DNA from 3 places in the Paracoccus simplex genome. Region 2 is predicted to be linked to each of the others. Evidence: riboswitches for the same ligand, from Rfam matches in the RefSeq annotation. Region 2 holds a riboswitch; each other region holds the start of a gene.
The links. Region 2 has a riboswitch for cobalamin ahead of nrdH (glutaredoxin-like protein NrdH). Riboswitches for the same ligand answer to the same signal wherever they lie in the genome.

Region 1: linked by a shared signal. The riboswitch ahead of ACFOMP_RS15625 (CbtB domain-containing protein) and the one ahead of nrdH (glutaredoxin-like protein NrdH) in region 2 are both predicted to bind cobalamin.
Region 3: linked by a shared signal. The riboswitch ahead of ACFOMP_RS17660 (TonB-dependent receptor plug domain-containing protein) and the one ahead of nrdH (glutaredoxin-like protein NrdH) in region 2 are both predicted to bind cobalamin.

What each region holds. Positions count from the first base shown of each region.
Region 1 covers NZ_JBHRXE010000043.1:101,781-105,044, reverse strand. The annotation lists gene ACFOMP_RS15630 (endonuclease/exonuclease/phosphatase family protein) at 1-958, shown strand, start outside; cobalamin riboswitch at 1,074-1,276, shown strand; gene ACFOMP_RS15625 (CbtB domain-containing protein) at 1,314-1,490, shown strand; gene ACFOMP_RS15620 (CbtA family protein) at 1,492-2,190, shown strand; gene ACFOMP_RS15615 (hypothetical protein) at 2,259-2,801, shown strand; gene bluB (5,6-dimethylbenzimidazole synthase) at 2,801-3,264, shown strand, end outside.
Region 2 covers NZ_JBHRXE010000004.1:89,783-93,046, reverse strand. The annotation lists gene ACFOMP_RS01490 (DUF6635 family protein) at 1-632, shown strand, start outside; cobalamin riboswitch at 977-1,161, shown strand; gene nrdH (glutaredoxin-like protein NrdH) at 1,253-1,474, shown strand; gene nrdI (class Ib ribonucleoside-diphosphate reductase assembly flavoprotein NrdI) at 1,501-1,908, shown strand; gene nrdE (class 1b ribonucleoside-diphosphate reductase subunit alpha) at 1,890-3,264, shown strand, end outside.
Region 3 covers NZ_JBHRXE010000055.1:39,546-42,809, forward strand. The annotation lists gene ACFOMP_RS17655 (aminotransferase-like domain-containing protein) at 1-882, shown strand, start outside; cobalamin riboswitch at 1,046-1,257, shown strand; gene ACFOMP_RS17660 (TonB-dependent receptor plug domain-containing protein) at 1,394-3,264, shown strand, end outside.

The DNA of each region.
Region 1 (3,264 bases), on a different contig from region 2:
CCTGTCGCGCGACGGGCCGGGGCTTCTGTTGCGCGACCTCGGCCGCCGGGATGCGCAGGTCGCGGCGGTGACCCGGGTCATCGCCGAGACCCGGCCCGACATCCTGCTGCTGACGGATTTCGACTGGGATTTCGACGGCGAGGCGCTGGACGCCTTTGCCGCGCTGCTGGCGCAGGCGGGGCTGGACTATCCGCACCGTTTCGCGGCGCGGCCGAATTCCGGCATGGCGACCGGGCTGGACCTGAACGCCGACGGTCGGCTGGGCACGGCCGACGATGCGCAGGGTTTCGGTGCGTTCACCGGACAGGGCGGCATGGCGATCCTGTCGCGCCATCCCATCGGGCCGGTGACCGATTACACGGAATTTCTGTGGCGCGACCTGCCCGGCAATCTGATGCCGCCGCTGCCCGAGGCGGTGGCGGCGATCCGCCGCCTGTCCTCGACCGCGCATTGGGACGCGGTGATCACGGTGGCGGACCGGCCGCTGCACCTGCTTGCCATGTCCGCGACGCCGCCGGTCTTCGACGGGCCCGAGGATCTGAACGGCCGCCGCAACCATGACGAGCTGGCCTTCTGGCTGCACCACCTGCCCGAAGCGCCCTTCGTGCTGGCCGGGAACCTGAACCTCGACCCCGAGGACAGCGAGGGGCGACCGCAGGCGCTGGCCCGGCTCATGGCGCAGGTCGCCGACCCCCTGCCCCGCAGCCCCGGCGGCGCGGCAGCGAAGGGCGGGGTGAATGACGGCCACAAGGGCGATCCGGGGCTGGATAGTGGCGACTGGCCGAACGACCAGCCGCCGGGCAATCTGCGCGTCGATTACGTCCTGCCCTCCCGGGGCCTGAAGCTGCTGGGCGCGGGCGTGGTCTGGCCCGCCGAGGGGCCGCTGGCCCAGGCCGCGCTGACGGCATCCGCGCACCGGCTGGTCTGGGTCGATCTGGACTGGCCGCCGGGACCGTGATCACGGGCCGCGACCGGGACGCCCCCTCCCCTGCCCCGGCATCTTCTGCGTTGGCCAAATACCCATGCGATAGCGCCGCGCCGCGATTCCGCTTGCCGCCCATGCCGCATCGCGGCTAGCATATGGCCGTATCGGTGCCCCTTCGGGGGCCAAAAGGGAATGCGGTGCGGTCCTGGACATCCGGGGCCAAATCCGCAGCCGCCCCCGCGACTGTGAGCGGAGAGCGGACGTCCATCATGCCACTGGCCATCCGGCCGGGAAGGCGGGCGTCGGCCTTGACCCGCAAGCCAGGAGACCTGCCGATGCATGGAACCGCAACGTCGTCGGGTTGGACGACCAAAGGAAAGGGTCAAGGATGACCGCAAGATCCGCAACCGCCGCCGGCGCCAGCCGCGCCTCGGTGCTGTTTCCCGCCATCGCCACCTTCGCCATCGGCTTCGGGCTGATCTTCATGGCCGGGCTGGTGCAGGCCGAGACCCTGCATGACGCCGCCCATGACGTGCGTCACGCCACCGGCTTCCCCTGCCACTGACATGTTCTCGCGCATCCTGACCAGCGGATTGATCGCTGGCGCTGCAACGGGGCTGATTGCCGCCCTGTTGCAGCTTTGGTTCGTGCAGCCGGTGTTGCTGCATGCCGAGCTTTACGAATCCGGGCAGCTGGCGCATTTCGGCGCCGAACCCGTCAGCGCGCACCAGGATCTCGGCGCCTTCGAATGGACCCGCAACGGGCTCTCGGTGCTGTTCACCATGCTGGTCTATGCCGGTTACGGGCTGATGCTGGTGGCGCTGATGGCGGTTTCCGAATCGCAGGGCAATGCGGTCACCGCGCGGCAGGGCCTGCTCTGGGGCCTTGCCGGCTACCTGACCATGCAGCTCGCCCCCGCCTTCGGCCTTGCGCCCGAGGTGCCGGGCGTCGCCGCCGCCGAGGTGCAGCTTCGCGCCATCTGGTGGCTGGGCACCGCCATCGCCACCGGGCTGGCGCTGTGGTTGGTCGCCTTTGGCAAGGGCTGGGCAGCCTGGGCTGTCGCCGCGGTGCTGATCCTGGCCCCGCATCTGATCGGCGCGCCGCAGCCCGGCAGCTATGCCGGCCCGGTCCCGCCCGAGCTTTCGGCCGAGTTCGCCGGCCGGGCGCTGGGGGCCGGGGCCATGGCCTGGGCGCTGCTCGGCCTGCTGGCCGGCTGGTTCTGGCAGCGCGAGGGTCAGCGGGCGGCTGTTCCGCAGCCCGCCTGATCCGGTCGGAAAACTCCTCCGGCCGGGCACAGACCGTGCCCGGCCCTTCCATGAACCGGGGGCCAGACATGGATCGTTCGATCCCGATGCTGCTGATCGGCCTGATCTTCGGCGGCGGGCTGGGTTTCGTCGTCGCCGCGGCCAACGGCATTACCCTGGACGGCCACGACCATGGCGCAAGCGGCCATGGCGCGGCCGCCGCCGGGGCCAAGACGCATGACCACGGCGCCCCGATCGACCTGCCCGCCGGCAGCGCCACCGCCTCGGCCCGGCTGGAACCCGACAGCGTCTCGGGCTGGAACCTGTTCCTGCAGCTGCAGGGCTTCTGCTTCGCCCCCGACCATGCCGGCCTGACCCACCGGACGGGCGAGGGGCACGCGCATCTTTACCTGAACGGCACCAAGATCGCCCGGCTCTACGGCCCGGCCCGGCATCTCGACGCGCTGGAGCCCGGCGACCGGCTGCGGGTCGAGCTGAACGCCAACGACCACCGGCCGCTGACCGTCTCTGGCCGGCCCCTCGCCGTCGAGCTGACCGTGCCCGACCGCCCGGTCGCCATCCGCGCCGGGGCCGAGGGCCTGCCCGACAGCGCCATCTGCGCGGTACCGTGATGGAGTTCGGCGCCGAAGACCGTGCCGCCCTGGACCGCATCCTGCGCTGGCGCCGCGACGTGCGGCATTTCCGCGAGGACCCGATTCCCGAGCCGCTGCTGGACGCGCTGCGCGCGGCAATGGAACTGGCGCCCTCGGTCGGCAATTCCCGGCCATGGCGGGTGATCCGGGTCGAAAGCCCCGGCCTGCGCGCCGCGATCCGCGCCGATTTCCTGCGCTGCAATGCCGAGGCCGCCACCCGCTACCAGGGCCGGCAGCGGCAGGAATATGACGCGCTGAAGCTGGCGGGGCTGGACCGCGCCCCGGTCTGGCTGGCGGTCCTGACCGAGATCGACCCGGCCGAAGGCCACCATCTGGGCCGCGCCACCATGGCCCGGACGCTGCAGCAATCCACCGCCATGGCGATCCATACGCTGTGGCTGGCGGCGCGGGCGCGCAACCTCGGCCTCGGCATGGTCTCGAT
Region 2 (3,264 bases):
GGCGCATCGGGCTGGTCCGGGCCGGCGACTGGCTGGCGCGCCGGCAGATCTTCCTGACCTCCGACGTGGCGCAGCGGATCGAGGCGGATCTGGCCGGCTTCATCGGCGACCTGGCGGAACAGGACCTGGCCCCCAGGGCGCCGCCCGAGACCGTGGCCCGCGCCGTCTCGGACTATGCCGAGACCCGCAACGCGGTCTCCGAGATCACCACCTCGCTGCTGGTTCTGCTTTCGGGGCTTCTGCTGTTCCACCGCGCCACGCCCGGGGTGATCTCGCTGGCCGGGCCGATCGCGCAGCTGCGGGCGCAGACGCAGGCGGTCGAGGATTTCGCGCTGGGAAGCTGGGCCGGGCGCATGTGGTATGGCGCCTTCCCGCGCGAGCTGTCCACCGTCGAGGTGGTGCTGACCGGCGTGGTTCTGGCCATGCTCGCCTCGGTCCTGACCACCTTTGCCGGGCTGGTCGCCGATCCGGTGCAGACGATGACCGGCACCCATCGCCGCCGCATCATGCGGCTGCTGCAGCGGCTGGACCGCGCCGGCACCGCGCCGGCGCTGGAGCGCGAGCATCTTCTGGCGCGGCTGGGCGACCTGTCGGATGCGGCGATCAGCCTGTGGCGCAGCTTCCGGGGCTAGGTCTTGCAGATCGAATTGCCGCCGCCATCCGCCAGCATGGCGCTGCCGGCCACAAAGCTGGCGTGATCCGCGCGACGCGATCCCGCAACCGTTTCTCGCGCCGAGCAGCAAGGCCCAGCCGCGGCCCTGACGCGCTGGAGGCTCCGGCGTCGATGATGGTCTTGTCTTGCAGCGGCATAGGTCGTCCCTGCCGGCGATCGGCCCGGAATCCGGCGGGACAATCTCCGCCCGGAGCCCCGTTTCTTGCCGCCGAAACCCCAGGCCGGGAATCCGGTCTCTACCAGATATTTGGGGATACTTCGCCTTTCCCACTAGATATGGATTGACCGGCCCTTCCGGCCATGGCTTATTGGCGGGGTCATGGTCAACCCGGAGCGATCCGGGGGACGAAGAGGGAAGCCGGTGCGAATCCGGCACTGCCCCCGCAGCTGTAAGCGGAGAGCGACGCTGGAGCACCACTGGGCAACCGGGAAGGCCAGCCGAGCCGAGACCTGCGAGTCAGAAGACCTGCCATGACGCGACAGGACGAAACCGCGCGGCGGGCGCGGGCCGGACCGGTTCGGAGGGGCGCTGCCTTCGGCCGCGGCCTGCCTTTGCCGCGACCATGAAGGAGCAGAGGCATGACCATCACCGTTTATTCCAAGCCCGCCTGCGTGCAATGCACCGCCACCACCCGCGCCCTGGACGCGCGCGGCCTGGATTATCACCTGGTCGACCTGACCGAGGATGACGCGGCGATGGAACTGGTCACCTCGCTGGGTTATCGTCAGGCGCCGGTCGTCGTCGCCGGCGAGGCGCATTGGGCCGGTTTCCGCCCCGACATGATCGGCCGGCTGTCGTAAGGACCTTGGACGGGTCCGGGGTCAGGCTGGTCTATTATTCCTCGGCCTCGGGGAACACGGCGCGTTTCGTGGCGCGGCTCGGCTGGCCGGCCGGGCGCATCCCGCTCTCGCCCCGCGACGCGATGCCGGCGCCCGTCCTGCCCTATGTGCTGATCTGCCCGACCTATGCCGACGGTACGGGTCGGGGCGCGGTGCCGAAACAGGTGATCCGCTTTCTCAACGACCCGGGCCGCCGGGGGCTGCTGCGCGGCGTCATCGCCGCCGGCAACCGGAATTTCGGCGCCACCTATGCCTTGGCCGGTCGGGTGATTTCTGACAAGTGCAACGTTCCCGTGCTGTATCGATTCGAGCTGGCGGGGACTGATCTGGACATTTCCCGCGTTCGGGCGGGGCTGCATGAATTCTGGGGGACGGAATGCTTGACGATGGCGTAAAGGCCGAGCTGGACTATCACGCGCTGAACGCGATGCTGAACCTTTACGACGGCGAGGGGAAGATCCGCTTCGACGCCGACCGCAAGGCCGCGCGGCAGTATTTCCTGCAGCACGTCAATCAGAACACCGTCTTCTTCCACAACCTCGACGAGAAGCTGCGCTATCTGGTCGATGAGGGCTATTACGAGCCCGAGGTGCTGGACCAGTATTCCAAGAACTTTCAGCGCGCGATCTGGGATGCCGCCTATCAGAAGAAGTTCCGTTTCCCGACCTTCCTGGGCGCGTTCAAATATTACACCAGCTACACGCTGAAGACCCGCGACGGCCAGCGCTACCTGGAACGCTACGAGGACCGCGTGGTCATGGTCGCCCTGACACTGGCGCGCGGCGACGAGGGCCTCGCCATGCGGTTCATGGATGAAATGCTCTCCGGCCGTTTCCAGCCGGCGACGCCCACGTTCCTCAATGCCGGCAAGAAATCGCGCGGCGAGCTGATCTCGTGCTTCCTGCTGCGGCTTGAAGACAACATGGAGAGTATCGGCCGCTCGATCAACTCGGCGCTGCAGCTGTCGAAACGCGGCGGCGGCGTGGCGCTGATGCTGACCAACCTGCGCGAGGCCGGGGCGCCGATCAAGGGCATCGAGAGCCAGTCCTCGGGCGTCATCCCGGTGATGAAGCTCCTGGAGGATTCGTTCAGCTATGCCAACCAGCTGGGCGCGCGGCAGGGCGCCGGCGCCGTCTATCTGAACGCGCATCACCCCGACATCCTGCGCTTCCTCGACACCAAGCGCGAGAATGCCGACGAGAAGATCCGCATCAAGACGCTGAGCCTGGGCGTGGTGATCCCCGACGTGACCTTCGAACTGGCCAAGAAGAACGCCGACATGTACCTGTTTTCGCCGCACGACGTCGAGCGGGTCTATGGCATGCCCTTCTCGGAAATTTCGGTCACCGAGAAATATGCCGAGATGGTCGACGACAAACGCATCAGGAAGAAGAAGATCAACGCGCGAGAGTTCTTCCAGACCATCGCCGAGATCCAGTTCGAAAGCGGCTATCCCTATATCATGTTCGAGGACACGGTGAACCGCGCCAATCCCGTGCATGGCCGCATCAGCATGTCGAACCTGTGCAGCGAGATCCTGCAGGTGAACGAGGCGAGCGCGTTCAACGAGGATCTGAGCTATGCACACTTGGGCACTGATATTTCGTGCAATCTCGGCTCGCTGAACATCGCCGCGACCATGGACGGGCCGGATTTCGGCGCCACGGTCGAGGCGGCGATCCGGGCGCTGACCGCGGTGTCGGAAATGTCCTCGATCGACTCGGTCCCCTCGATCCGCCGCGGCAATGACG
Region 3 (3,264 bases), on a different contig from region 2:
GTGGGCAAGGTCCTGCTGCAGCCCGGCGGCACGGTCGCCGCGCAGAGCCCGGCCTATCTGGGGGCGCTGGACGCCTGGCGGCCGCATGTGCCGCGCTATCGCCCGATGCGGATCGAGCGCAACGACCACGACCCGCGCGCCGCGATGCAGGGCGCGCAGTTCGCCTATACCGTGCCGAATTTCTCGAATCCCAGCGGCCGGCTGGTCTCGCTGCCCGAGCGGCAGGCGCTGGTCGCCGCCGCCCATGAAACCGGCACCTGGCTGATCGAGGACGACCCCTATGGCGTGCTTTATTACGAGGGGGCGCCGCTGCCCCGGCTGCTCGACCTCTCGGCGGCCGGCCATCCCGGGCCCTATGCCGGGCCGGTGGTCTACATGGGCTCGCTGTCCAAGGAACTGACCCCCGGCCTGCGCATCGGCTGGGTGGTCGCGGCGCCCGCGATGATCGCGGCGCTGGCCACCGCCAAGCAGGGCTCGGACATGTGCACAAGCGGGCTGTCACAGATGCTGGCGCTGCGGGCGCTGGAAGGCGGCATGACCGAGCGGATCCGGCCCGCGATCCTGTCGCTTTACCGCGCGCGCCGCGACGCGCTTTGCGCGGCGATGCGCGAACATCTGGCGGGCGATCTGGACTGGCAGGTGCCGTCGGGCGGCATGTTCGTCTGGGCGACGGCCCGCGACCCGCGGCTGGATACCGACCGGCTGCTGCAGGTGGGGCTGGCGCATGGCGTCTGCATCTCGCCCTCGAGCGTCTTCGACCCCCAGGGCCAGGACCGCCGCTCGCTGCGGATCAACTTCACCCTCAACCCGCCCGAGGCGCTGGAGGAAGGCTGCCGCCGGCTGGCCCGGGCGATCCGCGCCACGCTGGCAGCGGCGGAATGACGCAGCCGCCGGCGGGCCGTCGCCGGGGCGGCGGGTCCGGGCGGGAAAAAGCTGCGGCCAGATCGGTATTTTTCGAGGCACGGGGCTTTTGCCGCGCCCCGGCCGGCAACCGGCCGGCAACCGGCAGCGGCACGGCGCGCTTGACAGGACGGGCTGCGCTGCGGCAATGCGGGGCCGCTACGGTTTCCGGCGCTGCCGGATGAAAAGGGAACATCGGTGCGCCTTGGGCCGCGACGCGGACCGGGCAAGGCCGGGGCTGCCCCCGCAACTGTATGCGGTGAGCGAAGGCCGCAGGCGCCACTGGGGGCATCCCGGGAAGGCCGGCCCGAGCAATGATCCGCAAGCCAGGAGACCTGCCGCAGCGATCACCCATTCCCGGCGCGGGGCGCGCCCGGAAAGCGGCCGTTCCGCAGAGGTGACAGTCTCCGTGCTGCGGCCGGGCTGCCCTTGGCCTTTCCGCAGGACAGTTCTGCAAATCGCGGGCCAAGCCCCGCGCTGGAAAGGCTTTGGAATGTTCAGAACCCGGGTTTCCCTGCTTGCCGCCACCGCCCTGCTCCTGCCCGCCGCCGCCCTGGGCCAGGACGCGCAGCAGCCGGTGATGCTGGATACGGTCGTGCTGTCCGGCGGCCTGTCGCCGGTCGTGGAAAGCGCCTATGGCCGCGCCCACAGCATCCTGACCGCCGAGGATCTGCAGGCGCGCGGTTTCGTCACCGTCCAGGACGCGCTGCGCGACCTGCCCGGCCTGGCCGTCACCTCGACCGGCGAGACGCTGACCAAGGTCCGCATCCGCGGCGGGGAATCCAACCATGTGCTGGTGCTGATCGACGGGGTCGAGGCCAATGCCCCCGGCAGCGGCGACTATGTGTTCAGCGGCCTGCTGACCGAGGATATCGAGCGCATCGAGGTGCTGCGCGGCCCGCAATCGACGATCTACGGCGCCAATGCCGCCGCCGGGGTGATCTCGATCACCACCCGCCGCGCCGCCGCCCCGGGACTCAGCTATGGCGGCGGGGTCGAGATCGGTGGCCAGGCCACCCGCGCCGCCAGCGCCTATGTCCGCGCCATGGGCGAGCGCGGCCAGATCAGCTTCTCGGCCGCGACGCGCCATACCGATGGCGAGGACGCCTCGCGCACGCCGGGCGGCGATACCGAGTTCAACGATCGCGAGACCCTGACCCTCAGCGGTTCCTATACCATCAGCGAGGCGGTGACCGCCGGCTTCACCCTGCGGCGCAGCTGGCAGGAATACGGCTATGACGCATCCCGGTTCGATCTGGTCGTTTCTCCCGACGACTATGTGATCGACACGCCGCACACCGCGGACCGGAATGAAACCTACGGCTCGCTCTGGCTCGAGGCCGAGGCACTGGCTGGCCGGTTGCTGAACCGATTCTTCATCGGGGGGATGAACCAGACCACCGATCATTTCGACGCCGGCGTGCCCGATTATGACGATGCCTCGCGGCTGCGGGATTTCCGATATACCGCCACCTGGGCGCTGGACGGCGGCCATGCCCGCGACGCCGCGCAGAAGCTGAACCTGGCCCTGCAGAAGAAGCGCGAAAGCTACGAAAGTTTCTTTGCACCCGGCGGCCGGTTTGAACGCGACACCAAATCGGTCGCGTTGGAATATCAGGGGCAGTTCGACAACGGCATCGGCGTCCAGGCCGGGCTGCGGCGGGATTTCAACGAGGATTTCCGCGACGCGACCACCTGGAACATCGCCGGCGCCTGGCAACTGCCCGGGCGCGACCTGCGCCTGCGCGCCGCGGCCGGAAAGGCCACCGTCAATCCCGACATGTTCCAGCTTTACGGTTATACGCCCGGCACCTATCACGGCAACCCGGACCTGACCCCCGAAACCAGCCGCAGCTATGAAATCGGCGCCGATCTGGACTTCGCCGCCGGCCGCGGCCAGCTGGGCGCGACCCTGTTCACCAGCAAGGTCGAGGACATGATCGCCGGGGCCGGCGAAACCTCGGTGAACGTCGCCGGCACCAGCACCCGCAAGGGTTTCGAGATCGATCTGGAATACGAAGCGGCGGACTGGCTGCGGCTGGGCGCAACCTATACCTATACCGATGCCCGCACCGAGAACGACACGCCCATCACCCGCCAGCCGCGTCACCGGCTGGGGCTGCGCGCCACGGGCGATTTCGCGCAGGGTCGCGGTACGGTCACGGCCGATCTGCGCTATGTCGCCGGCAATTACGACGAGGAATGGTTCAACACCGCCTGGCCCGACCTTCCGGCCACCACCGAACTGCCCGATTACGTGACCGTGAACCTGGCCGCCGGCTATGACCTGACCCAGAATGTCCGGCTGACCGGCCGCGTCGTGAACCTGTTCGACGAGGATTATTCCGAAGCCTGGGGCTATTA